Regions from separate parts of the Kiloniella sp. genome, predicted to be linked through region 2. Evidence: riboswitches for the same ligand, from Rfam matches in the RefSeq annotation. Region 2 holds a riboswitch; each other region holds the start of a gene.
The links. A riboswitch is a leader RNA that binds a small molecule or an ion and turns the genes downstream of it on or off. The one in region 2 is predicted to bind thiamine pyrophosphate.
Positions count from the first base shown of each region.

Region 1: another riboswitch for thiamine pyrophosphate. It lies ahead of thiD (bifunctional hydroxymethylpyrimidine kinase/phosphomethylpyrimidine kinase); the one in region 2 lies ahead of thiC (phosphomethylpyrimidine synthase ThiC).
Region 3: another riboswitch for thiamine pyrophosphate. It lies ahead of thiB (thiamine ABC transporter substrate binding subunit); the one in region 2 lies ahead of thiC (phosphomethylpyrimidine synthase ThiC).

Region 1 covers NZ_JBLXHT010000003.1:362,177-372,188, reverse strand. Annotated here, with positions in the region: gene ACN0QW_RS07765 (ABC transporter permease) at 1-891, opposite strand, end outside; gene ACN0QW_RS07760 (ABC transporter substrate-binding protein) at 1,053-2,027, opposite strand; gene fdhD (formate dehydrogenase accessory sulfurtransferase FdhD) at 2,397-3,341, shown strand; gene mobA (molybdenum cofactor guanylyltransferase MobA) at 3,334-3,957, shown strand; gene ACN0QW_RS07745 (MFS transporter) at 4,289-5,599, shown strand; gene ACN0QW_RS07740 (ABC transporter substrate-binding protein) at 5,663-6,610, opposite strand; gene ACN0QW_RS07735 (ABC transporter permease) at 6,635-7,393, opposite strand; gene ACN0QW_RS07730 (ABC transporter ATP-binding protein) at 7,390-8,151, opposite strand; gene thiD (bifunctional hydroxymethylpyrimidine kinase/phosphomethylpyrimidine kinase) at 8,191-8,997, opposite strand; TPP riboswitch at 9,074-9,187, opposite strand; gene ACN0QW_RS07720 (RidA family protein) at 9,343-9,690, shown strand.
Region 2 covers NZ_JBLXHT010000002.1:126,988-136,999, reverse strand. Annotated here, with positions in the region: gene ACN0QW_RS03835 (ABC transporter substrate-binding protein) at 1-396, shown strand, start outside; gene ACN0QW_RS03830 (carbohydrate ABC transporter permease) at 483-1,415, shown strand; gene ACN0QW_RS03825 (carbohydrate ABC transporter permease) at 1,428-2,261, shown strand; gene ACN0QW_RS03820 (ABC transporter ATP-binding protein) at 2,340-3,503, shown strand; gene ACN0QW_RS03815 (chaperone NapD) at 3,690-4,028, shown strand; gene napA (nitrate reductase catalytic subunit NapA) at 4,073-6,577, shown strand; gene ACN0QW_RS03805 (nitrate reductase cytochrome c-type subunit) at 6,579-7,031, shown strand; gene ACN0QW_RS03800 (NapC/NirT family cytochrome c) at 7,040-7,651, shown strand; gene ACN0QW_RS03795 (periplasmic nitrate reductase, NapE protein) at 7,783-7,953, opposite strand; TPP riboswitch at 8,220-8,332, shown strand; gene thiC (phosphomethylpyrimidine synthase ThiC) at 8,422-10,012, shown strand, end outside.
Region 3 covers NZ_JBLXHT010000005.1:136,356-146,367, forward strand. Annotated here, with positions in the region: gene ACN0QW_RS10215 (MFS transporter) at 1-355, opposite strand, end outside; gene ACN0QW_RS10220 (helix-turn-helix domain-containing protein) at 472-873, shown strand; gene ACN0QW_RS10225 (hypothetical protein) at 1,043-1,261, shown strand; gene ACN0QW_RS10230 (bifunctional transcriptional activator/DNA repair enzyme AdaA) at 1,347-1,913, opposite strand; gene ACN0QW_RS10235 (isocitrate lyase/PEP mutase family protein) at 2,069-2,839, shown strand; gene ACN0QW_RS10240 (adenylate/guanylate cyclase domain-containing protein) at 3,020-3,709, shown strand; gene ACN0QW_RS10245 (cupin domain-containing protein) at 3,737-4,918, opposite strand; gene ACN0QW_RS10250 (AraC family transcriptional regulator) at 5,145-6,011, shown strand; gene ACN0QW_RS10255 (hydrogen peroxide-inducible genes activator) at 6,000-6,929, opposite strand; gene nhaA (Na+/H+ antiporter NhaA) at 7,054-8,247, shown strand; TPP riboswitch at 8,365-8,473, shown strand; gene thiB (thiamine ABC transporter substrate binding subunit) at 8,588-9,610, shown strand; gene thiP (thiamine/thiamine pyrophosphate ABC transporter permease) at 9,660-10,012, shown strand, end outside.

The sequences.
Region 1 (10,012 bases), on a different contig from region 2:
CCCCCGCTTCATCAGTTTTTTGAGGGGGTTTTTTGCCCCGGGTAAAATCAAGGCAATTGTTACCAATAAGGCAGTAACCAGGTTGAGGTCGGAAGGTTCCAACCCAATACTATCCGCGTTAAGGGCGAGACCAATGGCGATGCGATAGACAATCGATCCGAAGATACAGGCAAGAACGGCCATCAACATGCCGCGTGTCGAGAAGATTGCTTCACCTGCGATAAGGGCTGCAAGGCCGATTACAATAGTACCAGTACCAATCGTGATATCTGCAAAGCCGTTCATTTGGGTGAACAAAGCCCCAGCCAAACCAACAAGGGCGTTTGAAAGAGCCATACCAATATAGGTTGTCTTGTTAGTATCAATTCCCTGTGCGCGGGCCATTTTCTGATTTGCACCGGTTGAACGCATGGCTAGTCCATAGTCAGAATTCAGGAACCGGGCAACGATGAGGGCAACAACAAAGACGATAACAGCAGCAATGATTGGCTTCAGATAATAACCGGGTAGTCCTTGACCTTCAAAAGGTGTCAGAATTGTCTCTTCTGTAATTATTGGTACATTCGGGCGCCCCATAATCCGCAGATTGATTGAATAGAGGGCAATCATTGTCAAGATAGATGCGAGTAGATTGAGAATCTTGAAGCGCAGGTTTAAAAATGCAGTGACCAGACCGGCCATGCCGCCAGCAAAGAAGGCAATAACCGTTGCTAATACCGGGTTACATCCTGAGACGATCATCGTTGCGCAGACGGCAGCCCCTAAGGGAAACGATCCGTCAATTGTTAGATCGGGAAAGTCGAGAATTCTGAATGACAAGAAGACGGCTAAAGCAATTAGACCGTAGATCAGACCTAATTCGATGGCACCCATAAAGGAAATAAGGTTCATTTATCCGAAGCCTTGCGGCTCTCTAACTGTTGTGTTCCTGCGTATATCACGCTGCTTGGATAGTTCCATAACGCAAGAAGACGAAATCCGCAAAACGAATTTCGTCTTCCTTGAAAGCTTTTATATCACTGTTGTTTTTGACAGCGATAGAACAAGCGATATTATTTGATCACTTCTGTTGCGCGCGCGATGACTTCTGGGGAAAGGGTTACGCCCATTTTCTCTGCCATTGCCGGGTTCACAAAAAGATTGGTTTTGCTCACGCCCTGAAATGCAATATCACCTGCTGCTTTACCCTTGAGGATTTCAACAACAACTTTACCTGTCTGGCGACCGACATCGTAGTAATCAAAACCCAGCGCGGCCATTGCGCCACGTTTTACAGAATCTGTATCCCCAGCATAAACAGGGATCTGGTGATCGATACCAACTTTCACCACAGCTTCGAAAGCTGAGATGATTGTGTTGTCCGTTGCAACATAAATAACATCGGCTTTACCGATCAGGTTTTGTGCCGCGGTTAGCACTTCACCCGTTTTTGTTGCCGGGGATGCAATAACGTCAAAGCCTTGGGCTGCACCGTGTTTCTTCACAAGATCCAATAGAACAACAGAGTTTGCTTCGCCCGGGTTATAGGGAACACCGATGCTTTTCGCATTTGGTGTCAGTTCCTTGATCAGGGCAATGTGCTGATCAATAGGTGAAAGATCGCTCACGCCTGTAACATTTGTACCTGATGGACCTTCATTGGCAACAAGCTTGGCTGCGACAGGGTCGGTAACGGCAGAGAAAACAACGGGAATGTCTTTTGTCGCTGCGACAACAGCTTGTGCAGAAGGCGTTGCAATTGGGACGATAACATCAGGACCATTCCCAATGTATTCTCTGGCAATTTGAGCTGCAGTTGCGGGATTACCCTGTGCACTTTTATAAAGGAACGTAAGGTTTTTACCTTCTTCGTAGCCCTGAGCTTTCAGTTCGTCGCGTACGCCGTCACGTACCGCATCAAGAGCGGGGTGTTCGACAATAGCAGTTGTGGCAACAACAACATCTTCAGCTTGCGCTGCAAATGGAAGCGATAGGCCAAGTGCTAAAGTAGCTGCAATAAATTTGGATCCCAAATTTTTTGAAATCATGATGTGCCTCCGAGATAGCAATTATATATTCGTTTGTATGGTTCAGAACGCCATGATACTCGCAGAGAAATAGGGTATCAGGAGTCTGTCCAATTTATTGTGATGTATTAACCCTTGTCACTGCCATGAAAGCAAGAAGATATGTTGAAGTGATCAGATGTTTTTTATGGATTTAAATTCTAAATAAATGCCCTAGTCCAAGCCGAATATAAGATCGTAAATCACGATTAGGCCTTTTCTTGTTCATAATGAGAAAACCCGACATAGTGCATGGGATTTAGTGTTTGAATGATATCAGCAGACCTGTAGAGATTTAATGCGGACCGTTTTATGAAAGATAAGAATCAGGCCAGTACGACATCCAGACGTATGGCAAAAGCCTCTTTGGAAACGTTGGAAGAATTTGTCTTGCGCCCCGATCCGTCGAAAGAAGGATTAACTGAAGCGGTAAAAGGAACGGATCAGGATGGAAATGTAATTGAAATTCCTGTTGTGGTCGAAAAACCTTTAACTCTTTTCCTGAATGGGCAGGAAATTGTAACGATGATGACCATCGGTGATTACCCTGATTATTTGGCAGTTGGCTATCTTTTAAATCAAAATATGCTACGCCGTGATGATGTGATCACAGCCATTGATGTGGATGAAGAGCTGGATTTGGTTGTGGTTCGAACCGAACGTGAAACCAACTACGAAGAAAAACTCAAAAAGAAAACACGAACATCTGGATGCGCTCAAGGGACTGTCTTTGGGGATTTGATGGAAAAGTTCGAAGATATAAAACTACCTTCGGATGCCAAAATTCACACATCATGGATCTACGCACTCAGCCGTAAAATCAACATGGTGCCGAGTTTGTACTTGGAAGCTGGTGCGATACATGGGTGTGTTTTATGTCAGAGCGATCAGCCTTTGATTTATATCGAAGATGTCGGGCGTCATAACGCCGTTGATAAAATTGCCGGTTATATGTTTTTGAATAACATTACAGCTTCAGACAAAATCTTTTACACAACGGGTCGTTTGACATCAGAGATGGTGATAAAAACAGTGCAGATGGGTATTCCTGTACTGGTTTCCCGTTCCGGCTTCACGGCATGGGGTGTTGATCTGGCAAAAGAAGCGGGTCTTACATTAATTGGTCGCGCCAAGGGTAAACGTTTCACAGCCCTGGCCGGACAGGACCGAATTGTATTCGACCATCAGGACGCTGATTTGGAAGATGAAAACCCACGCCATCAAAGAGCGGCAGCCCGTGGGACAGATAATATAAGCCAAGGAACTGAAACTAAAGAGAGCCAAGCCGATGACTGATGTTGCGGGTGTGATACTGGCCGGTGGGCTGGCCCGCCGCATGGGTGGCGGTGATAAGGGCATGAAATCATTGGCGGGGGAGAGCTTGCTCACCCGCATTATCAAGCGAATAAAACCACAGGTCGGACCGCTGGTGTTAAACGCTAATGGTGATAGTGAACGATTTAAGGCTTTTTCGTTGCCTGTAGCAGCAGACGTCGTTGATGATAATCCCGGCCCTTTGGCTGGGGTGCTCACGGGGTTAGAGTGGGTTGCAACACATTCGCCTGATGCGAAATGGATGATATCTGTTCCTTGTGATGGGCCTTTTGTGCCTATGGATCTCGTTGAAAGATTAGTATCAGAGGCGAGCAAACAAGACTTACCTTTGGCTTGCGCCATGTCGCATGGGCGAACACATCCTGTTGTTGGTTTGTGGTCTGTTGCTCTACGTGATGATTTACGCAAAGCAATCGTGTTCGAAGAAATGCGCAAGGTCGATCGCTGGACTGAACGTCATGGAATTTGTCACGTTTCATTCGATGATGTTGTCATCGGGAATGAAACGGTTGATCCCTTTTTCAACGCCAACAAACTGGATGATTTGTTAAAGGTCGAGAGTTTGTTGAGGGAATGAAAAAGTGGGTGGCATTTTTGCGAAAGTGAATGTGTAAGATTAGGCTTTGCTAATCTTACAGGCATCATGCTTATTAAACGCTCGCCAGTCATTATATCGGGGTGTGATGGCAACTATTATATAGTGCTTTCATACCCTGATATAACTCTGTCTTCGTACAATTTTACGTCGATATAAACGTCGAGATCAAATCAGCCTAAATCTTTGCCTAACGGGTTGCTATCGGTTACTGATTGGTTACGTCAAAATTATCCTGTCTGTGGATAGCTGCAGAAAAATTTGCTATTGAGCTATCCTTTCTTCACATGATCTCTTCATAGGGAAAATTCATTTGTCGCAGTCTGCTGTTATGCCCGATAAACCTGTGTCATTGCAAAAGCCACCAGCCAACTTGTCTTGGTTGATGTGGTTATTGGGGGCCATGCTCTTCTTGATTGGGTTCTTTCACCGTATTGCCTTTGGCGTTATGGCAGAGCCTTTGACGATTGAGTTTGGATTGACGGCAACAACCTTAGGGACGTTGGCGAGCTTTTATTATTATAGTTATGTGGTTATGCAAGTACCTGTTGGCGTTATGGCGGATCGTTTTGGCCCGCGAAAACTTTTAACAACAGGGGCGATTGTCGCGGCAATCGGAACTGCGATTTTTGCACTTGCGCCTAATTACTGGATTATCAGTTTTGGTCGCTTGTTGATCGGTGGCTCAGTGGCTGTTGCTTTTGTCACCATGATGAAGATAGCTCTGCATTGGTTTGACCTAAAACGCTTTGCACTTCTGGTTGGCCTTGGACTTCTGTCCGGCAACCTGGGGGCTGTTGTTGCGGGGGCGCCACTACAGCAAATGATAGAGTTGATTGGCTGGCGCTATGTCATGCTTGGCTTTGCAGGGATTACAGGTGTACTGGCATTAGCTACAGGCATTTGGTTGCGGGATGATCCGACGGATCTTGGCTATAAAAGCTATGGTCATGAGCACGATGAAACTCAACCAAAACAGTCCATTTGGGCTGATTTAAAAGAAGCCATTACCTATCGTACGGTTTTTCTTTTGACGTTGGCATGCGGAGCATCTGCAGGGTCAATGCTTACCTTTGGGGGGCTTTGGGGAGTGCCTTTTCTCAAGGTCGCTTATGGTTTCTCCACATCAGAAGCAGCACTAATTACCACTGTTACATTGCTTGTGTGGGCCGGAAGCGGCGTATTGCTGGGGCATTGGTCCGATGCATCAGGGAAACGAAAAATACCTTTTTTTGTGCTGGCACTTGTGGCTGCGTTAGGTTGGTTTGTTGTTACGCAGATACCTGATCTTCCTCTGATTGTTCTTGGTTTGGCATTATTTTCTGCCGCCGCAGGAAGTTGTATTATGATTGTTGGCCTGTCCTGGGCCAAAGAAGCTGTTCCTGCTCGACTGCAAGGAACATCGCTAGGTTGGTGTAATACAGGTGTTATGATTGGCCCAATGGTTCTGCAACCTCTGACGGGTATTTTGATAGATCTAAACTGGAATGGTGCAACAGAAGCGGGGCAGCGTATCTATGATGTTCCTGCTTTTGAAGCCGGATTTATCCCGATGATCATCTGGTTGGTTGTTGCATCTGTTTTGGTATTGTTTGCTCAAGAAAAACAAAGTCCCTTTAAATAATACGGGAATCAATAAGGGCCACCTTTAGTCGGGTAGCCCTTATCTTTTATATAATGGGTAATGCTATTTAATGGTCACTGCATAATTAGATACATCTCCAACTTCTTTAATCAGGTCTTTTGCTTTCAAGAAATCTGCAAAATCGCTGTAACGTCCTTCATCCAAAGCCGCTGGACGTAGAGCAAATCGCGGAAGAGTATCCTTCCAGGCTCTTCGGTTCAGTTCGTCGTCAAGATCTGGATAGGCTTTGATGAAAAGGGTCCAGCTTTCTTGTGGGTGATTTATAAGATAAGTGGTGGCTTGCTCTAAAGCTTTGAGAAAACGGGGAAAGCGCGGGTCGTCGACATTCTGATTGTTTGCTACCAGAATAAGTTCGTCATATGAAGGTACGCCTTCCTCTTCGACGTAGAATGCCCGACCTGGCTTTCCAACAATATCCATCTGGTTCAATTCAAAGTTACGGAAAGCCCCGATGACGGCGTCAACCTGACCTGAAATAAGGGAGGGGGAGAGTGTGAAATTCACATTGATCAGTTCTACATCTTTTACGCCGAGACCGTGTTTTTCCAGCATTGCATCTAGAATAACATCTTCGAAGCCGCCAACGGAATAACCGACTTTACGACCTTTCAAGTCAACAATGGATTTAATTGGGCTGTCTTTAAGGACAACAAGCGAATTCAATGGCGTCGCCACCAGTGTTCCCACACGGGTTAGCGGAAGCCCTTCGGCGACTTGTAAATGAAGTTGAGGTTGGTAAGAAACCGCAAGCGCGGCCTTTCCTGCTGCAACCAGTTTGGGCGGATCGTTCGGATCTGCCGGGGCGATCAGATCTACGTCTAACCCCTGTTCACTAAAGAAGCCCTTTTCTTTGGCAACAACAAGTGTGGCGTGATCAGGGTTCACGAACCAGTCTAATAAGACGGTTAATTTTTCATTGGCAACAGCTTGTGATGAAAAGCTTAACAAGCTGGTCAACGCAAGAGCCGTAGAGATAAATTTTCGTAACATTATAAGGTCCTTATGTAAGGTTATTTATCGTGTTTTATGGTCATCAAGTGAAAGGTGTCGAAGAAGTTTGTGTAGGAGGTGGTCTGTTGTCAGATAGAGAGAAACAGCCATGATGGAGAGTATGAGGAGGGCGGCAAACATCAGATCAATTTGCATACGTCCGTTTGCATGAAGCATTAGGTAGCCTAGACCCTCTGATGAACCAACCCACTCGCCGACGATGGCCCCAATTGGTGCTGTGGCCATTGCGACGCGCAAGCCTGATGAAAGTGCGGGCAAGGCAAGAGGGATGCGAACGTGGACCAGAAAAGCCAGTGGTTTTGCCCCCATGACCTGAGCCAGTGCTTGCCAGTCTTTTGGTGTGCGCCTAAGTCCGTCATAGAACGCCGCAGTTACCGGGAAGTATATAATGAGGACAGCCATAGTTATTTTTGACGCTAGGCCATAACCTAGCCACAAAACCAAAATCGGTGCGAGGGCAAAAACAGGCAAAGACTGAGTGATGACAAGCAAAGGTGTTAACCAGTCACGTGCCGATTTAACTGTGGCAAGGACCAAGGCCGAACAACATCCCAGCAAGCTGCCAATAAGAAAACCAAGAATAATTTCAAGCAGGGTTATGCCTGCGTGGTTGATCAGTGTATCAAATCGCTCAAACAGCGCTTGAAAAACAGATAGGGGATCGGGGAGGATATAGGGCGGAACTTCGGTCGTATAAATCAACAACTGCCAAGCCAGAAGAAGTCCGGTAATAATTATGAACGGGCGTGCGCACTTTATCATGATAAACCTTCGTTATCAGAAAGCTGTTTCATCAAAGTTTCGTGCTCTTCAAGCACAAGTTCGTTCTTGATGTTTCGTGGTGGGAAGGTAGAAGGCGTTAATGTCTCTACACTGGAAATTGTCGGCCCTTTCAACACGTAAACTATGTCTGCGAGTTTTAAGGCCTCAAGCGGATCGTGGGTGATCATGACAACGGTTTTGTTCGTCAGATATCGAAAGGTGAGGTCGTGCATTTCTGCGCGTGTTATGGCATCCAGTGCCGAGAAGGGCTCATCCAATAGAACAATTGGGCGATCGTCCAATAGTGTTCTAGCCAAAGCTGTCCTTTGACGCATACCGCCGGACAAGCTGTCTGGTTTCATATCCAGAAAGGATCCCATCCCTAAATCTACCAATAGCGATTTTGCTTTTATTTCACAAATAGCTTCGGACCCGGAAATTTGTCTTAGCTTGTTGCCGATCAGGACATTTTGTAAAACGCTGAGCCAGGGAAGTAGCAAGGCATCCTGCGTCATCCAGCTTATTTGTTCGGATAAAAGAGAACCATCGTCTGCTTTGATTGTGCCTTGGTAAGTGGATGGTGGAAGAAGGCCCGCGATTGCTTTGAGAAGGGATGATTTTCCAACACCACTACGTCCCAATAGAACATTCCACTTTCCGCCTTTCATGCTAAGGGAAAAGTTTTTGAAAATCTGCCTGTCTTGATAGGAAAGGTAAAAATTTTGAATATGGATGCTACTTGCTGTCTGGGATGTCATTAACGCAATTCGCCTAATTTGTTGTAAGTAACCTCATGGTCAAACTTTCCAACTGTTATGAAAGTGATGAACTGGGCCATGTCCTTTACCTACTTCGAGGGTATCGGCGTGACGAAGCGCTGCTGTAAGGTATTCTTTGGCCGTATTGACAGCTTCTAAAAGTGTAAGTCCCTTTGCTATGCCAGAAGCAATAGCTGCAGAGAGAGTGCATCCGGTTCCATGACTGTTTTGGGTACTTATGCGCGGTGAACTCAGACAGATTTCGTTTTGTCCGTCAAAGAGCAAGTCATCGCTTTTGTTACCGCCAAGGTGTCCCCCCTTTAGAAGAATAGCTTTAGGAGTGATAGCCTGAAGTGTCGAGAGCATGCTCTTCATTTCTTCAATGGAAGCTGGTTCTTTTTTACCAGTCAAGACGGCTGCTTCCGGAAGATTGGGGGTAATAATTTCGGCAAGGGGAAGCAGGTTTTCTATCAGACTTGCAACAGCATCATCCTGTAGAAGTTTGTCACCGCTTTTTGCCACCATAACTGGGTCAAGAACGATGGGGATTTGTGGGTAATTTTTTAAAACACCTGCAACAGATTTGATGATATCTGGCGTGCCCAGCATACCGATTTTGATAGCTCTGACGTTCAGGTCTTCAAAAACGGTATATAGCTGATCTTGTATGAAATCAGTTGATACAGGGAAAATCGAATGAACTTTACAGGTATTTTGTGCCGTCAAAGCTGTAATAACCGATGCGGCATATACACCCAGAGCAGACATTGTTTTGATATCAGCTTGAATACCTGCGCCACCACCACTGTCTGATCCGGCGATTGTTAGGGCTATTGGTGCAGACATACTTTCCTCCGTTTTATTTCCAGAGGAAGTTGTTAATGCTGTTTCCTTTATCGGGAAGGATTAGTCGTGCTTTAACTAATCTTAGCATCTCAATTTCCTCCGCCGGTATTAACCGGATCAGGTTCTGCGGGTTGGCGTTTGCCTCTCAGCTGTATCAATGTTGATTGATTGAGCACCCCGACGAGATTTACTGAATTATGCGGTGCTTTTAAAAATAGGCAAGAGAGAAAGTTATTTTTGATTTTCTGGTTTATATTTTACTCAAATCTGGACCTAGGGATATGTTTTGACGCATATAGAGCATCTCATCCAAAGGGGTGTGTTTTTTATTAGGGAGTTATCTTCATGAGTGAAATTATTCGTCACGACACGACGGCGCGATCCAGTAAAATTGTTGAACATGGTAATACTGTTTACCTCTCTGGCCAAGTGGGTACAGCGGGTGATTCTGTCACTGAACAGACAAAAGAGATTTTGAAAAAAATTGATACATGTTTGGAGTCTGTCGGAAGTGACAAAACCAAAATCCTACAGGCTGTGATCTGGTTAAGTGATATGAAATATTTCGCTGAACTCAATGAAGTTTGGAATGCTTGGGTACCAGAAGGTTATGCCCCGGCTCGTGCTTGCGGTGAAGCTAAACTTGCACGTGCAGAATTGAGCGTAGAAATTATTATTACTGCTGCAAAGTAAGTTAAAATTCAAGAAAACGATGGTTAGAAAGCTGCTCGATTGTTGATATCGGGCGGCTTTTTTTGTGACCTAAGCGACTTAGGCTGGATTCTCTTCTTTGTATAAAGTATAATACTGAAATGCTCACCAGTTTTGATCAATTAATAAAATAAAATGGCTGTTTTGCTACGTTTATTACCGACTTGATCTAAAGTAAAGACCAGCTCTTGTCATTGAGCGAAAAGAAGGTCACTTTGTGTATGTCGCACGCAAGGATATAAAATTATCTGGTACGCACAACGAACAGTAACAACAGGGAAAGAGTGAAAAGTTAAACTCTGCT
Region 2 (10,012 bases):
GCTGGACAGGACACTTGCTACATCTCTGATCACACAGACATTGGGCTTGGTATCAATGCAGCATCTAAAAATGTAAAAGCAGCCGAGACCTTCCTTAGCTGGATGGCATCTGCTGAAGCTGGTTCCATTTTCTCAAATGCACTGCCCGGCTTCTACGCATTGTCAAAGCACGAGCTAACCATTAACGACCCTGTTGCACAGGAATTCGTAAGCTGGCGTGGCAAATGTGAATCTTCTATCCGTAACTCCTATCAGATCCTTTCACGTGGCACACCAAACCTCGAAAACGATCTTTGGAATACTTCTGTTGGTGTTATCAATGGTAGCATGACAGCTGAAGAAGCAGCCAAGAAGGCACAGGACGGACTTGCTAGCTGGTACAAACCACAGCAATAAATCTGGTATAATAAAACGCCGGTACCTGAGCGGTACCGGCGTTTTACATATAAATTATGTCCCAATCGAAGTGAGTACCTATCCATATGGCCTTAAAAAATCAAAGGGGATCGTTCTTTCGAACACATATCTTAGTGTTCCTTTTGCCTGCGGCCCTGATCTATACCCTTTTTATGATCGTACCGCTGATCGATACTGTCAGATACAGCTTTTACGGTGAAACTGCCGAGGGCATTACGTCCTTTGTCGGTTGGGATAACTACATCCTCATTCTTACTGACGAACGTTGGTGGACAGACTTTAGTAATGCGCTAGAGAACAACTTTATCTTCTTTGTCATTCATATGTTTGTTCAAAACCCGATTGGCCTTCTCCTCGCTGCTTTATTGAGCTTGCCAAGATTAAAGATGGCAAACAGCTATCGCACCCTAATCTTTATGCCGACAATGCTCTCAGTTGTAATCATTGGCTTTATATGGAAGCTGATCCTCAGCCCACTTTGGGGCGTTGGCGATACTTTGGTTGGTTTTGTCGGAATGACAGATGGTCTTCCTGCCCTTTTAGGGGAAGAGTCCACAGCCTTGATCACCTTGTCATTTATATCTGTATGGCAATTTGTCGGGATCCCCATGATGTTGATCTATGCCGCCCTACTCAATGTCCCGGACGATTTAGTCGACGCAGCCATCGTTGATGGCGCGAACCAATGGACCGCCTTCTGGCGCATCAAGCTTCCCTTAATTTTACCAACTATTGCAATGGTTTCCGTCTTAACTTTCGTTGCAAACTTTAATGCATTTGATCTAATTTATGCAGTCAAAGGTGCCCTTGCTGGACCAAATTTTGAAACAGATATAATGGGTACAATGTTCTACCGCACCTTCTTTGGCTATCAACTTCAACCCGGCAGTGCCACCTTGGGCGCAACAGTTGCCAGCTTGATGTTCCTGGTCATTCTTTGCGGTGTCATGCTTTATCTTTTTGTTGTTCAACGTCGCTTACAACGCTATCAACTTTAGGAGGACGGACTGATGAAACTCACAAAACGCGTCGGCCCGTTAGGCGTTCATGCCGTCCTTATGTGCTACACCCTTATCGCGCTTTTTCCGATCTATCTCGTGATTATGAATTCCTTCAAAAGCAAAAAAGGAATTTTCAGAGACCCCCTCGCCCTACCAACAGGTACGACTTTTGACCTCGTTGGTTTTGAAAAGGTTATCGCCAGATCATCATTTGATGTCTATTTCACCAACTCCATATCTGTCACTGTCATTAGCTTAGTATTTGTATTACTACTTGGCGCAATGGCGGCATGGGCCTTGGCCGAATACGATTTCCCCGGCAGTGACATGATGGCGCTTTACCTTGCCATTGGTATTATGATCCCTATCCGTTTGGGCAGTGTTAGTTTGCTGAAGATGATTGTCGGCATGGGATTGGTGAACACCCTCACCGCTCTTGTTCTGGTCTATACAGCCCAAGGATTACCCCTGGCGATATTCATACTCAGGGAATTTATCGCGCAGATACCCAACGACCTCAAAGAAGCAGCGCGTTGTGATGGCGTCTCTGAATATAGAATTTTCTGGTCTATAATACTGCCGCTTATTCGTCCGGCTTTAGCAACTGTTGCGGTCTTTACCATGATACCAATCTGGAATGACCTCTGGTTTCCGCTAATTCTTGCACCAAGTCAGGAAACAGCAACTGTAACACTCGGTATCCAGCAGTTCATCGGCCAGTATGTTACAGACTGGAATGCAGTATTGGCATCACTGACACTGGCAATCGTTCCTATTTTGATCCTTTACGTCATCTTCTCTCGACAGTTGATACGTGGATTAACATCGGGGGCCGTCAAATGACCTTGCGCTTACAACAAACAAAAAACTTACAAATACTCATAAAGACATGCACAGCTGTGCATCAGGAGAGGTAGATTCATGGCTGATATCAAGCTTTCAGGTATCAAGAAATCCTATGGCAAAGCCGAAGTGCTACACGGGATAGATATCGACGTCAAAGATGGCGAGTTTGTGGTTTTTGTCGGCCCGTCAGGGTGCGGAAAATCAACACTTCTTCGGTTGATTGCTGGCTTGGAAACCATTTCAGACGGCGAACTGCAGATTGATGGAAAAACCGTCAATGACATGACTCCTTCGCAGCGAAAAATCGCCATGGTTTTCCAGTCATATGCGCTTTATCCGCATATGACAGTTTACAAGAACATGGCATTTGGTCTGACACTTGGCAAAAAAGGGTCGCTCGGCGGACTTCTCGGTGGTGGAGAAAACAAAAAACTGATTGATGAAAAAGTTCAAAAAGCAGCTAAAAGTCTTAAACTGGAAGACTATCTTCACAGATATCCGCGCGAACTTTCCGGCGGACAGCGCCAACGAGTTGCCATTGGCCGCGCCATTGTTCGCGACCCCAATGTTTTCCTTTTTGATGAACCTTTAAGTAACCTTGATGCAGCTCTACGCGTGAACACACGACTAGAGATTGCCAAGCTTCATCAGGATTTAGAAGCAACGATCATTTACGTTACCCATGACCAGGTCGAAGCCATGACGTTGGCGGACAAAATCGTTGTGGTAAACGGCGGCCATGTTGCCCAGTGTGGCTCTCCACTAGAACTTTACCACCACCCAGCAAACAAATTTGTTGCTGGTTTTATTGGCTCCCCTTCAATGAACTTTCTTGAAGGAACAATCTCTGCCGTTCATGCCGGAACCCTTGATGTATTACTCGATTACGATAACAGCACAGTCAGCATTCCAGTTCATCCGGACAAAGCCAAGCTCGGAGACAAAGTCACCATCGGCATTCGCCCAGAGCATATGAAAGAAGGTAATGATCAGGCCTTTAAACTCGCGGCTAAGGTAAATGTTGTCGAACGGTTGGGTGAAGCCAGTTATCTCTACTTGGAAAATGGGGAAAACGATCCTCTTTGCGTTAAAACCGACGGGCACAGCACCACAAAAACGGGTGACAAAGTTGATTTATGCGCAGATCTCTCTGCCGTTCATGTTTTCGACGCCGGAAGTAATGCTCTGGTACGGACAACCAGCAACGAAAAGTATACCGCTCCCCAATTTACAACATAAAACCAACAACAGTTCGTCCATACATTAACAGGTCCTGGAACTTATTTGATTCCAGGGCCTTTTTTTGTGTTACTATTTGCCAAAAACAAACATGCCAAATGCAACACAATTTGATCCATATCAAAGATAATTTTTGCCCGATCTATAAGATGTATCAAAACAATATCTATAGAGACGACGAGAGAGATGAGACAGTTAACTGAAAATAACCGAACGACTGGACCTGATCCGGTCATAAACGCGACAGTTAACAACGGCCTTGGGACCTACGATAACATGACCGATGATACTCAGTTATTTATTTCAAGCCACATCGCTCAGACACCACCAGAGCACCTTGAAGAAACTCTACGAGCAATTATGGAACACCCTCATGCAGATGTCCCCATGGTTGATGACAAGGGAAAGCTGGTTGTCCTTATAGACGCCCCCACAAGTAAAGATGCGATTAAAACCATAGAAAGCATCCAAGCTTTGGCGAATATCTATTCTTTCACGCCCGTCTACCAACACGAAGAAGTTTGAAAATTCAATCTGAAATTCAACAGATTAACTGAGGAACCTATGTCATGAAGTTATCAAGACGTGACTATATCAAGGCCAACGCCGTCGCTGTCGCCGCGGGTGTTGCGGGAATGACCGCGCCAAGTGCTGCGAGCAATCTGCTTACAGAAAGTTCTAAAACAGCATTAACCTGGTCCAAGGCTCCCTGCCGCTTTTGTGGTACAGGCTGTAGCGTTATGGTTGGCACCAAAGAAGGTAAAGTTGTCGCGACACACGGTGACGTTAAGGCTGAAGTCAACCGCGGCTTGAATTGTGTAAAGGGGTATTTCCTGTCCAAAATCATGTACGGGAAAGATCGCCTAAAGACACCCCTTCTTCGTATGAAAGATGGCAAATACCATAAAGAAGGCGAATTCACCCCCGTATCTTGGGATGTTGCCTTTGACACAATGGCTGACAAGTTCAAATCTGCCATTAAAGAAAAAGGGCCAACCTCTGTTGGTATGTTTGGTTCTGGTCAGTGGACTGTCTGGGAAGGTTACGCTGCATCCAAGTTAATGAAAGCCGGCTTTGCGACAAACAATATTGATCCAAACGCACGTCACTGTATGGCCTCTGCCGTAGGCGGTTTTATGCGTACCTTTGGCATTGATGAGCCAATGGGCTGTTACGATGACATTGAAGCAACAGATGCTTTTGTACTTTGGGGCTCTAACATGGCAGAGATGCACCCCATCCTCTGGACACGTGTTGCAGATCGCCGTCTAAGTGCGCCAAACACCAAGGTTGCTGTTCTCTCTACATATGAACATCGCTGTTTTGATCTTGCAGACATTCCAATGGTTTTCACACCACAGACTGACCTTGCAATTCTGAACTTTATTGCGAACTACATCATTCAGAACGACAAAGTAAACCAAGACTTTGTTTCAAAGCACGTCAATTTCCGTCGCGGCAATGACGATATCGGGTATGGTTTACGTCCAGAGCACGAATTACAGAAGAAAGCGAAGAACGCAGATAAAGCTGGTGGATCTTCTGAAATGAGCTTTGAAGAGTTCAAAGCATTTGTTGCAGATTACACAGTAGAAAAAGTATCAAAGCTTTCTAGCGTTCCTGAAAATCGTTTGATCGAACTCGCCGAACTTTACGCTGATCCTGATCGTAAAGTTGTTTCCTTCTGGACTATGGGTTTCAATCAGCACACACGCGGTGTTTGGTGTAACAACCTGATTTACAACATTCATCTACTTGTTGGTAAAATCTCTACACCAGGTAATTCTCCTTTCTCATTAACAGGCCAGCCATCCGCTTGTGGAACAGCCCGTGAAGTCGGAACCTTCTCACACCGTCTTCCTGCCGATATGGTGGTTACAAATCCAAAGCATCGCGCTGCAGCTGAAAAAATATGGAAGATTCCAGCTGGCGTTATTCCGCCTAAACCCGGCTTTCATGCTGTACTACAAAACCGTATGCTCAAAGATGGCAAACTTAATGCCTATTGGGTTATGTGTAACAACAACATGCAAGCCGCACCAAATTTCAATGAAGAAGGCTATCCCGGATATCGTAACCCAGAAAACTTCATTGTCGTTTCAGACCCTTATCCTACAGTAACTGCCGAAGCTGCCGATCTTATTTTACCAACAGCCATGTGGGTCGAAAAAGAAGGTGCTTATGGTAATGCAGAACGTAGAACTCAATTCTGGCACCAACTAGTGGATGCACCGGGCGAGGCCCGCTCTGATTTATGGCAGCTAATGGAATTCTCCAAACGCTTCACCACAGATGAAGTGTGGCCTGCTGACGTTCTAAAAGATAACCCGGAGTACAAGGGAAAAACTCTTTTTGAAGTGCTTTATCAAAACGGCAATGTAGATAAATTTCCGCTTTCAGAAACACATCCTGATTACAACAATGTCGAAGCAAAACATTTTGGCTTCTACGCTCAGAAGGGACTCTTTGAGGAATACGCAACATTTGGACGGGGTCATGCCCACGATCTCGCACCATTTGAAACCTATCATAAAGAGCGCGGCCTAAGATGGCCTGTTGTTGATGGTAAAGAAACTAAATGGCGCTTCAAAGAAGGATCTGATCCTTACGCGAAACCGGGGAGTGATTATGACTTCTATGGCAAGCCAGATGGACGTGCCGTTATCTTTGCCCTTCCCTACGAGCCGGCAGCAGAAAGCCCTGATGAAGAGTATGATCTATGGCTATCAACTGGTCGTGTTCTAGAGCACTGGCACTCAGGGTCTATGACACAACGTGTGCCAGAGCTTTATAAAGCATTCCCGGATGCCGTTGTCTTTATGCATCCGGACGATGCAAGTAAGCGTGGTCTGAGACGCGGTCAAGAAGTGAAAGTTATTTCCCGGCGCGGTGAAATAGTTACCCGTGTAGAAACCCGTGGTCGAAACAAACCACCAAAAGGGCTGGTGTTTGTACCTTGGTTCGATGCAAGCCAGTTGATCAATAAGGTCACATTGGATGCAACCGATCCACTGTCAAAACAAACAGATTATAAAAAATGTGCTATTAAAATAGTTGCAACGGGGAGAGCATAAAATGAAACGCCTTCTTGTAAACATCACTGCTGCTGTCGGCCTTATGTCACTTGCAAGTACTGCTGCATTTTCTGATGGAGCGGCAACCTTGAGACAGGGAGAACCTATTGCTTCCGAAGCACAAGCCCCGAAAATGAACAAGGTAGAAAACAACGATGTAAAGCGTGTTCGAAACTATCCTGAACAGCCGCCGACCATCCCGCACCAAACCAGAGATTATGAAATATCTTTGAATGCGAACAAGTGCCTTTCCTGTCACGCAAGAACACGTACAGGTGAATCTCAGGCGCCGATGGTAAGCGTGACCCACTATATGGATAGGGACAATCAGGTTCTGGCAACGGTTTCACCACGTAGATATTTCTGTAATCAATGTCACGTTACTCAAGTCACAGCACCACCGCTCGTAGAGAACGAGTTCATTGACGTCGAACACATCATAAAGGGTGAATAGGCAAAACCATGTTGACACCAATCAAAAAATTATGGGGATTTGCCTGTAGGATCTGGTCCAGTGCCAATCGCCCAGCCAAGCATCTTTCTATTGGGTTTCTAACCATTGGTGGTTTTGTTGCCGGTGTCATGTTCTGGGGTGGTTTCAACACCGCCCTCGAATTGACCAATACGGAAGAATTCTGTGTTAGTTGTCATGAAATGGGCGACAACGTTTTTGTTGAACTCAAACCAACCATTCACTACAGCAATAGATCTGGCGTAAGGGCAACATGTCCGGACTGTCACGTTCCTCATAATTGGACGGACAAAATTTCTCGTAAAATGCAAGCTTCCAAAGAAGTGTGGGGCAAGCTATTTGGGACGATCAACACCCGTGAAAAATTCCAGGCCGAACGAAGACGCCTTGCCGGACACGAATGGGAGCGCCTGAAAGCGAACAACTCATTAGAATGTCGGAACTGCCACTCTACTGAATCAATGGACATCACAGTACAGTCTACCCGGGCCGCCGAAGCGCACCAAGCGTTCCTGTTTACTGGTGAGAAAACCTGTATCGATTGTCACAAAGGTATCGCACACGAACTACCGGACATGACAGGTGTTGAAGGCTGGGAATAAAAAATAATCTTATTACACAGATCTTACGATAAAACGGGCCTTTTAACGGCCCGTTTTTTTTAAGCAAATTAACCACAAAAAACTCAGATGTTTCCATCTGAGTTTTTTTACTTACACAAACCAGTTTGCCTTTATTGTGTTGGTGGGCCTGAGATAAAAATCTGATACATCCAGATTGAAAAGCCATAGGCACCGACCAAGGCAATTGTTAGCGCAGGAATAAGACCTGCGGCCAAAAACATGAACAATGACACTTCTTGTGTCTTGGTTTTCTCATGTGTTGCAGTTGGAGCTTCTTGCACGTTACATCCCTCTGGTTAACATCGCTTGAGAAAACGTCTTTGCAGACGCACGAAAAATTTTAATTCAGTTTTCCATAATACACTTACAAACAAAACCTGTTTTGATTCATATCAATTTGGGATCAATAAATCTATCTTAGCTAAAATTACAGCCTATAAATAATTCTTACTATAAATCAAACGCAAATACACCGGAGACCAATTTATAAATATATTGAGTCCAAGCCTAACATGCTTGTCTATTGAAGCTCTATCTTTTATAAACTTTAGTTTCCTAGGGGTGCCGTATAAATACGGCTGAGATTGTAATCATTAAGTACAGGACCCTTCGAACCTGATCCGGGTAATGCCGGCGAAGGGATTGGAATATAGGCAAAAACGACTCTCAATTCAGAGCAGTATCAATTTGTCAAAACCTCCCCAAGCTCCCCGGATCTCCATTGTGACTAAAACACAGGAGATCTATTTATGCCGATACAAAGCACTATCCACGAGACTACAGTTGGCCACGAGACTACAGTTGGCCACGAGACTACAGCTGGACACAAGATTACAACAGGCCCTCTAACAGCTTCCCAAAAAGTATATACGACACCACAGCATGATGCTGATTTACGGGTTCCTTTTCGTGAAATACAAACAAGTGATCAACAAGAACCCTTTGTACGCGTATATGACGCGTCTGGCCCCTACACAGATCAGCAACAAACAATTGATTTAAACAAAGGCCTTCCACGTCATAGATTGCCTTGGTTTAAAGAACGCTCTGTTGAACAATACACGGGCCGAAACCTATTACCAGAAGACAATGGCCAAGCACAGGGAGATTATCTTGCTGATGCTTTCCCCCTCAAACATAATCCCAATCGCAGTACGGGAGAAAAGCCTCTAACTCAATATGAGATGGCCCGTGCCGGTATTATCAGCAAAGAAATGGTTTACGTTGCAGAGCGCGAGAACCTCGGCAGAAAAGAAACACATCAAAAAGCCCGACAATCCCTTGATCAAGGGGAAAGTTTTGGCGCGGCACTCCCCGAATTTGTCACACCAGAATTTATCCGAAGTGAAATTGCAAAAGGCAGAGCAATCATTCCTGCCAATATTAACCATCCTGAATTGGAACCGATGATTATCGGGCGAAATTTTCTTGTTAAAATTAACGCGAATATCGGTAACTCAGCTGTCAGCTCTTCGGTAGAAGAAGAAATAGAAAAGATGGTATGGGCAACGCGTTGGGGTGCCGACACCGTGATGGATCTTTCCACGGGAAAGAACATTCATCACACCCGAGAATGGATTATTCGTAATAGCCCGGTACCTATTGGTACCGTTCCAATGTATCAGGCATTGGAAAAAGTAAACGGGGTTGCTGAAAACCTTACCTGGGAAGTGTTCAAAGACACCTTGATTGAACAATGCGAACAAGGCGTTGATTACTTTACTATTCATGCCGGAGTTCGACTTGCCTATATACACTTAACGGTCGATCGGGTAACTGGCATTGTATCCCGTGGAGGGTCAATCATGGCCAAATGGTGTTTACATCATCACAGAGAAAGTTTCATTTATGAAAATTTCGAAGAGATTTGCGACATCATGCGCCAGTACGATGTATCGTTTTCTCTTGGTGATGGATTTCGTCCTGGGTCAATTGCAGATGCCAATGATCGCGCTCAGTTTGCCGAGCTTGAAACCCTTGGAGAACTAACCCAAGTTGCTTGGGCAAAAGGTTGCCAGGTTATCATCGAGGGACCAGGGCACGTACCTATGCACAAAATTAAAGAAAATATGGATAAACAGCTTGAAGTATGTAAAGAAGCACCATTCTATACTTTAGGCCCATTGACCACAGACATAGCTCCGGGTTACGACCACATAACCTCTGGTATTGGGGCCGCAATGATTGGTTGGTATGGAACATCAATGCTTTGTTATGTAACGCCGAAAGAACATCTAGGCCTACCGAACAGAGATGACGTAAAAACAGGAGTTATCACTTATAAGATTGCAGCACATGCAGCAGACTTGGCAAAAGGACATCCTGCCTCACAAATCAGAG
Region 3 (10,012 bases), on a different contig from region 2:
TGCCGAGGGCTAATCGGCTGGAAAAAATCATTTCGAGATCGGGTAAATAAAAACCTGCGCTGCCGGTAATTATAAACAACACAACCCCAGATAATAGCATCACGCGTCTGCCATAACGATCCACAAAGTACCCGGCAAGCGGTGCAAAGATAACAACCGTCAGCGACGGTGCCGGGACCAACAACCTAATCAAAAGGTCTGCGTTGGGTTGCCCCATAAATGCACGTTCCAATCCAGCCAAGGCGGGGCTGATGGTCGCGTTTGCCATAACCATAAGGGTGGCAGCCATCATCAAAGCAATTGCTCTACCATCTTGCCAAACCGGGCTTCCTTTTACTGTATGAGACTCTGTCATCGGCTCTTTCCTCTTGTACAAATCGTCTGTTGAGCGCACCATACAAGTTCAAGTTAACTTGAGGTCAAGTGATAAAGTTCAACATTGAATCTGCCGATCCAATAACAGAGAAAAATATGCGTGCTTTAGATATTTCCGAAGTGGTCGAACAGACGGGGTTACGCCCTTCGACCCTGAGGTATTATGAAGAAATTGGTCTAATTAAATCCATTGGTAGACAGGGTTTACGGCGACAATTCGCCCCCCAGACATTGATGCAATTGTCTTTAATCACTCTGGGGAAATCCGCCGGCTTCTCATTGGATGAAATCGCTGGGATGTTTGGCGAGGATGGTCAACCTGACCTATCCAGAGAAGACTTACGGACACGTGCGGATGATTTGGATAAACAAATCCATGACCTCACGGTTCTCAGCAAAGCCCTGCGCCATGTCGCCAACTGTTCCGCACCATCCCACATTGAATGCCCCAAGTTTCAAAAGCTGCTACGTGTGGCCAAGCGCCCGAAGAAACGTTAGTCCTTGGAAGAACAAAATCATCTCAGAGCAATAACTTGGGCAATATTTGGTAACGTGCATGTCTGCGCTTAAGCTATCTGGCTCAATTCCGTCACCTAAAGTTTAGTTTACAAATAAGCCAGAAAGTGTTCTTGATTTGATACAAAACATTTAGCAGAAAGATAGTGCAATGGGATCAGGATCAACACGACCAAACAATGCCGATGACAAAATGATCGCAGCAATTGGACGCGGCGATAACAGTGAGTTTAGAGATCGTAGCCCAGGTAAGAATATCGACACCAAACTCATCAAAGAAAAAGAAGCCAGAGAAAAGAAAATTCAGGACAAAACAGATCGACTAAGAGCATTGAGATTGGCTGCTGAAAAAGAAGCAAAAGCAAAATAGAAGAGCCAAAAATCTTCCCTTTTAAAGACAGCTTCTTGAGGCAAGCTTGCTGCGAGAGACCCTAGATCGTTTATCGTAAGAACATCTATTTTCTTCTCATGGATGTTGGTGATCGTCCATAAAGTGCAAAAAACACCGCATTAAACCGCCGCAAACTGCCAAAACCTGCGGCAAAAGCGATTTCAGTCATCGACATATTGCTATCGTTTAAAAGACGTTTGGCCCGTTGCACACGATAGGTTTGAGCAGCCTGCGACGGGCTGGCTCCGAAATGTTTCTGAAACAGACGAGCCAGCTGACGCGACCCCACACCAAGACGATCAGAAAGCTCTTCTACCGATCCTTCATCCAGCGCCCCATCTTTAATGAGCTTCAGCGCACGATTAACAGTCGACTTTGATCCCTCCCATGCGGGACTAAAAGGTGCCGTTTCAGGACGACACCGTAAACAGGGGCGCAATCCCACCGCTTCTGCAGCGGGGGCTGTCTCAAAAAATTGTACATTTTTGGTCATTGGTAACCGCGCCGGACAAACCGGGCGACAATAGATCCCTGTGGTAAAAACACCCACAAAAAAGACACCGTCATAGGTCGGATCGCGTCTTAAACGTGCCGCATTATATTCATCAAAATGATCACTCTCTATTATCATAAACCTACTATAACCAGCATCAAAACACTTTGCAGTGTAGAAAAAATGACCAGGTCCGATTTCGACCAGCTTTTATCAGAACAGAACGCTATAGCTTGGGCAGGAATACAACTAACTTTATACTCATAATACTATTTTTTACAGGAGCCATCATCATGTCATCTCTTCAGGAAAAAGCCGTAGCCTTTCGCAACCTGCACGAAAAAGGCAACCCACTGGTGCTTTATAATATCTGGGATCCCGGAACAGCCAAAATCGCCGCCAGTTCAGGTGCCCCAGCAATTGCAACAGGGAGCTGGTCTGTTGCAGAAGCCTTTGGTTTCCCAGATGGTGAAAAGCTCCCTCGCGATCTTGCCATGGAAAACATCAACCGCATATGCAATAGCGTTGATATTCCTGTCTCTATGGATCTTGAAGCTGGCTATGGCACATCACCAGAACAGGTTGCACAATCTGTAATCCTTGCCGGACAAAATGGTGCCGTCGGGGCTAATTTTGAAGATCAGATTATTGATGGCAAAGGACTCTATAGTATTGAAGATCAAGTTGCTCGGGTTGCAGCAGCCAGAAAAGCATCCAATACACTGAATATACCTATCTTCATTAACGCGCGAACAGATATTTTTCTGCAAGCCAGTGAGGCTGATGATCAAAAGGAACTTCTGAAAGAAGTGATCACCCGGGGACAAGCCTATGCCGATGCCGGCGCAGACGGTTTCTTTGTCCCCGCCTTGACAGATGCCAGCTTAATTCGGGAGCTCTGCGACACATGCCCCTTACCCATCAACATCATGATGATGTCTGGCTGTTCCTCTATCCGTGAACTGGCGAACCTCGGCGTCGCCCGTATCAGCCACGGTCCTGGCCCGTTTCGCGCGGCAATGGAGTTAATCAAAAAAAATTGCTCGGCACTTTATGGCGGCTAAGTCTGAAGCACATTTTTCTGGTAAAGGGTAGGATGCAAAATTCTGCCCTTTCTTTTCTTATCAGAATTTTGTGACCACACGTTTTTCCCTTGTTTCTTGGGAACTCTTTCTCTCTATTATGGCGCGCAAAAGTATCGTGCAAAGAACGCGATTACAGCTTACGTCAATTAGGGGAAAAGAATGGCCGTTGATAAGGAACTGTACGAGTTCCATTTTGGCTCACTCAAGGGATGGGAAAACTTTGATGAAAAGTTGGATCAACCTATTGAAAACTGCTGTGTGATGGCGATGGATTTCTGTTCCTACAGTGCCTTTGTTCGTGAAACCAGCAACATTTCCCTCGCCCACAGAATGCTGAGTGCCTTTTGTGATGGCGCCCGGGACATCCTGATCGAAAGCGGTGCATTGGTTGATCGCGTACAGGGTGACGGCTTGCTTGCTGTGTGGGGCGTACACGAAGAAGTGGATGCCGCCAATGTTCTTAGCGTTGCAGCTAAAATACACAAACTCGCCAAAGAAACTGCCAAGATTTGGCAAGATTCTATTGATCGTGTGATCGAAACCCAGGGTGCGCGCATTGGCCTGTCTTATGGCCCCGTTACCCTTCTCTCACTTCCCTCGGCTTATCCCGGGTTCAGCCTGCTAAGCGAAATCGTCAATTTGGCTGCCCGGCTCGAAGCCCGTGCCGATCCCGGCACCGTTTTCATGACAAACCGCTTTGAAAACCTGCTTCCCTTTGCCTTACAAAAAAACTGTGCCAGCCTGTCAGATGAGGATGGGCAACGAGGCCTGAAGCTCAAAAACGTTGGCCGCGTTCAGGCATTTAAATGGGCACCACAAGAAAGTACAGAAGATGACACCAATATCTGAACAACAACTCTTCAACCAGATATGTTCTTAATCAAGGAACTCCAGCGCCTGATGGTTATATAACTCCAAAAGGAACTCCAGATAAGCTGGTTCAGCAAAGAGATCCGGATAGCTCTTTGAATTTACGACTTCCTCTTTCATGAAAAGCTGCACAAGCGGGAACATACGTTCATCTAACGTGAAGCTCTGGCTATCAAAACCAAGACAGAAACCCCCAGTTGCTGAAGCGGTAATTGCAAACTTTACATATTCCGGTTTAATCAGGCTGGCGCCTTCTTCTAATTCATTTTTAAATTCATCATCGTACAGCATTTCTTCGCGCTCATTATAGACGCCAAAATCTTCATGCGATGATTCAGTGAAGAATTCAACAAGCCACTGAGTAAAGTTCGTCGATGTTATCTGCCGTTCAAAACAAGCCTTGATATCTGCAACGGCCTTTTCGCTTAGGGTAAAACCGGACGATATTTCCGAGAGATCTTGACCGACATAACGTTGGTCAAGATCGTCAAATTCGGAAATATATTGCGCATACCCACTAAAAAGTTCGGATATCTTAGGACCGAGAAAGCCGACAGAATAGGTAAGAGCAGCTTCAAGCGTCGTGCCTTCATGCCCAAAACGAGGAGGAACATAAAGGACATCACCACTTGTCACTTCAACTTCGTCGCCTTCAAAACCACCAGCCAGAACCTTGAGATCAATACCCTCGATATAGATCTCATCATCAATGGCTTCTCGCCCTATTTTCCACCGCCTTTTGCCATCACCTTGAACTAGGAATACATGGTAGCTATCGATATGGGGGCCAACAGACCCACCTACAGCAGAGAAGCTAACCATGACATCGTCCATCAGCCAACGGGGTGCAAAATCAAAGCAAGAAAGGAGCGTAGAGGTATCAGGATGGAATTGTTCGACATTTTGGACCAAGAGGCTCCACTCTTTGTCGCCTGCAGTATCAAAGCTTGATTCATCAAAAGGACCGAATGCACAAGTCCAGTTTCTTTCTTCACCAGCCGTTTTGACCATACGCGATCTTGCCGTTTCTTCCATGGAAAGACCCGCAAGTTCATCCGGCTTGATCAATAGATCCAGTGTTGCATCCGGAATTGCCTTACGAACCAAGAACGGTTTTTGATTCCAATAGGTGCCATAGAAATCATAGGCGGTAGGCATTTGATCAAGAACAATAAGCGGGCTAGTCATCGCGACATCCTGAAAGACTAAAAGAGGGACAGATGTTATTGGGTCCTTATTACACCCTTCTCATGCGTATTAAAGCATCAATTATCTTCACGCCCCCCTTTTGCAAAGGACAAGAAAGACAAACAGATGAGCCAAGAAACAACAAAACGAGTTTATTTATAAAAAGGCAATCCTGATCAAGATTAACAAGAAGTCTGATTCTATTCTCTCGTTTGCAGGAGAAACTATGCCGATTAAAAAAGCTATTTCCTTTATAGAACAAAATCTTGATCAACAAATTACCTTTGGAGAAATAGCCCATGTTGCGGGCCTTTCACCCTATTATTTTGCTAGGTTATTTCGCTCTGCCACGGGGAAGACAACGATGGGATACCTCCGTCATCGTCGATTAACAGAGGCTGCAAAAATCCTTGAATCAAATCAGGATACATCTTTGATCCATCTCGCATTAGATTATGGTTTTGATAGTCAGGAAGCTTTTACACGTGCTTTCAAGAAATGCTTTGGCTTACCACCGGGTCAATATCGATCAAATGGATGTTCCATATCAGCCAAATATCAACTTTCACTCCTTCATTCCACGGCATCAATTACAAGGGGCACCCTTTTGGAGCCTGATATTATAAAAAAAGAAACCTTTTATATCATTGGTATCAGCGACGATTTTGGATCTGACACGGGCAAAAGCGTCCCGGATCTTTGGAAACAAGTCCGTTATCGTTATTCAGAAATCAATCATAGTAAAAATGGCCACGCATACGGTCTTTGCCTCAAAGGATCACCTGAGAGTTTTACCTATATGGCTGCACTCGAAGTTGACGATTTGAACTCTGTCCCGTCTGGAATGCAGGGCTTTGTTATTCAAGAAGCTGATTACGCGGTTTTTACCTTCGCGATTGACGATAAAACCCCTATCGAGGATCAGTTTTCAAAAGTGTATCAGACTATTTGGGGTAACTGGCTACCCAATTCAAACTATGAGTACGCAAACACCCCGGACTTTGAGCTCTATAATAATCGTTTTGATGGAAATACCGCGACAGGGCAAGTTGATATCTGGATACCTGTGATCAAGAAAGCTCTACCCGCTTAACATTACTTCGTGAGAGATTTGCCGATTAAGTGATCGCAAAAGATCTTCTTTGAACTGAAGAAATTCATTAATACGCGGAGAATTACTGCGCCAGGCTAAACCCACCTGTCTTTTGACAACACGTGTTTCAATCGGCCTGGCGCACACTTCTGGATCCTTGGTAATTTCGGATCGCGCATAAAGATTGGGGAAAAATGATATCCCCATTTCCATACCAACCATCTGTCGCAGAGTATCGAGACTGGTACCTTCGTAGTCATTCTGAAGATCAGCACCAAATTCCCGGCAAAGTTCCTGCACCTGTTCATACAATCGATGACCAGCACCGAGAGAAAGAACTGCTTCTCCTCTAAGGTCTTGCGGGGCAACGCTGTCGGCCATTGCCAAACGGTGGTTTTTTGGCAAACCTACCATAAGTGGCTCACTAAAAAGCACCTCTGTCCTCAAACCATCATCTTCTAACGGAAGCGCTGTCAAAATTAGATCATGATGACCTGTGCGAAGGGCTTGTTCCAACGATGATGACCTGTCTTCCCGAATATAGAGCTTCAAGTCAGGGTAATCCCGGTGAAGATCAGGCAAAACATACGGTAATAAATAAGGCCCCACAGTCGGCGCAACACCTAATCGCAATGTACCGCCCAACATTGATTTCGCAGTTTTAGCATGATCACAAAGATCATTAAGATCACGTAATAAAAACGTCGTCCGATTCAATATTTCTCGCCCAACAGGAGTCAATTCGACCCCGTGGCGTGTCCGATCAAGAAGAACCACCCCTAAACGATATTCCAGCTCTTTTACTTGGTCACTCAGTGTTGGCTGTGAAACATTCAATTGTTCCGCTGCCTTGCGAAAATGCAACGTTTCGGCAACCGCGCTAAAATATTCCAATTGTTTGATAGTAGGTTTTATCATCTTAATAGCTTGCTGATAGGTTTTATCTATTACACATTGACAATAAAACGATTACACTTATCAGGCAACAGCCCCCATTTTTTCTCGGGTACATGTGAAATTCGGCAATTCGGAGATTCCTGCAATGCCAAAAACAATGATCAAAGACTTCCTACAGCTGGAATCATCTGGGGGTATCATCCTTATGATCGCGGCCCTACTGGCGTTGGTCGCATCAAATTCTCCGCTAGCATCTATCTATACTAGTGCATTAGAGGTTCCCTTCACCATTGCCCTTGGCGACTTAGCGATTTCCAAAGCTATCTTGCTCTGGATTAACGACGGGATGATGGCAATTTTCTTCTTATTAATTGGTCTTGAACTCAAAAGAGAGATTCTGGAAGGCCAGTTATCATCCGCCGATCAAATCGTTTTACCAGCAATCGCGGCTGTTGGCGGGATGCTTATTCCAGCACTGGTTTTCTCTGGCGTTAACTGGGGTGTCGGATCAAATATGAACGGCTGGGCAATCCCAACAGCCACAGACATTGCTTTTGCCCTTGGTATTATGGCCCTTTTAGGCAACAGAGTTCCCTTGGCACTTAAAGTTCTTTTGACAGCCATTGCCATTTTTGATGACTTGGGTGCGATCATTATTATCGCCCTTTTCTATACGGCAGAACTATCCTTGATCTCCCTAGCTCTGGCAGCAGTAGCACTGATCGGCCTCCTCATCCTCAACAGATCCGGCGTCACCGCAAAAACCCCTTATATTCTTGTTGGGATCGTACTTTGGGTCTGTGTTTTGAAGTCTGGTGTTCATGCCACGCTAGCCGGTGTAGCACTTGGTTTTGCCATTCCTTTAAATGGAAAAACAAAAGACAGTGCCAGCCCACTTAAAAACCTGGAACACAACCTCCACCCGTGGGTTGCGTACATGATTTTGCCTGTTTTCGCCTTCGCCAACGCAGGAGTATCGCTTGTTGGTGTTACGATGGGAACGGTTCTTGCCCCCCTTACCCTTGGCATTGCGGGTGGCCTGTTTATCGGTAAACAGATCGGTGTCTTTGGCTTTATCTGGGTAGCCGTCAAATCAAAGATCTGTCGCCTGCCAGAAGGAACCAATTGGACTCAGATCTATGCTCTATCTCTCCTGACAGGAATTGGCTTTACCATGAGTTTGTTTATCGGTGGCCTCGCCTTTGATGATCCAGAAGTCGGAAGCCAAGTTAGAATTGGCGTCCTCAGCGGATCTATACTGTCAGCCTTGGCTGGTTATCTGCTACTGAAACTTTCGCCTGCACCTCAAGACAACGAGGCCACTAAGGTTCCTAAGTAACATTGAGAGATCGCGTAAAAAAGAGTCCGGTAATTCGGGCTCTTTTTGCTTTCCGAAAATTTAACCCATTGGCTGGATATGTCTTGCTGGTTTCTGAGGAAATGTCTAAGGTCAGAAACGGTCTCAACGGGGTGCCCTTTACGGGCTGAGATTTTCCAATAGTGGAATAGACCCGTGGAACCTGAACCGGTTAATACCGGCGGAGGGAATTGAAGACTGGATGCTGTTTGTGATTTTAAAGTTTCTGCCTGAATTAGGCTGAGTTTTTTTAATCAAAAACACATGGCTATTTCCAGATTTTTCAGGTCCTTGCCCGCCCCACTCATTTATGGAGCGTCGCATGATCCTGCGTACAACTATGGCTGCCGTCGCAGCAACAACACTCACCCTTGGTTTGAGCCTTAACGCACAAGCACAAGAACAGGACAAAAAAGTTCTGACCGTTTACACATATGATTCTTTTGCTGCTGACTGGGGCGCAGGCCCTAAGGTAGAAGAAGCTTTCGAAGCCAACTGTGGCTGCGATCTGAAATTTGTAGCGTTAGATTCCTCTGTCGGCATTCTCAGCCGTTTGAAGCTAGAGGGAGAAGACAGTACCGCAGATGTTGTCTTGGGTCTGGATACCAACTTGACCGCGGAGGCCGCTGCCACTGGCCTGTTTACAAAAAGCAACGTAGATCTATCCAACGTCAACCTCCCCATTGATTGGAAAGACGAACAGTTCATTCCTTTTGATTACGGTTATTTTGCCTTTGTTTATGACAGCGAAAAGCTGGCAGACCCACCTGCGAGCCTTGATAGTCTCATTAACGGAAATCCTGATCTGAAAATCATCATTCAGGATCCGCGCAGTTCAACACCGGGTCTTGGTCTGATGATGTGGCTTCAAAATGTATACGGCGATAAATCAGCAGACGCGTGGGAAACGCTTTCCCCAAAAATTGTGACTGTAACCAAGGGATGGAGTGAAGCCTATGGCCTCTTCCTTGATGGCGAAGCAGATATGGTGCTGAGCTATACAACATCCCCTGCATACCACATTATTGCCGAAGAAAAAAAGCAGTATAAAGCCGCTATTTTCTCTGAAGGTCACTACATTCAGGTCGAAGTTGCTGCTCAGTTGAAGACAGCAAAAGAACCAGAACTGGCACAGGAGTTTCTGAATTTCATTACCACTTCAGGTTTCCAGAACGAAATTCCCACCGGCAACTGGATGTATCCGGTTATCGACTTGGGCAAAGACCTTCCCGCTACATTTTCTCAGTTACCACGCCCAGATAAATCACTTCTTTTTTCCCCTGAAGAAGTGAAAAACAATCGGCAAATCTGGATTGATAACTGGCTAAATTCCATCAACCAGTAGATCGAATATAACTGATCGTGTTAATGCCCCGATATCAAGGCGACTCATAATGCAAAGGCCATTACAATCTGTGCAAAAATGGCTGATGTATTTGTGGCCCGGCTTATTAAGCCTCGGCTTTATCGCTTTGATATTGGGTTTTGCCTTTAACGGTCTTTTCTCTGAGATCAAGAACATAGACCTCACCCGTATATTCCAGAACAGCTATCTATACCGGGTGATCGGTTTTACCTTTTTTCAGGCCGCTCTCAGTACACTACTGGCAACGCTTGTTGCTATTCCCGTTGCCCGCGCTCTTGCCAGACGCCCAACCTTGCCCGGACGACAAATTTTCGTGCAACTTGCATCGCTCTCACTCATCATCCCCACTATTGTTGGTGTATTCGGTATTGTCGCCATACA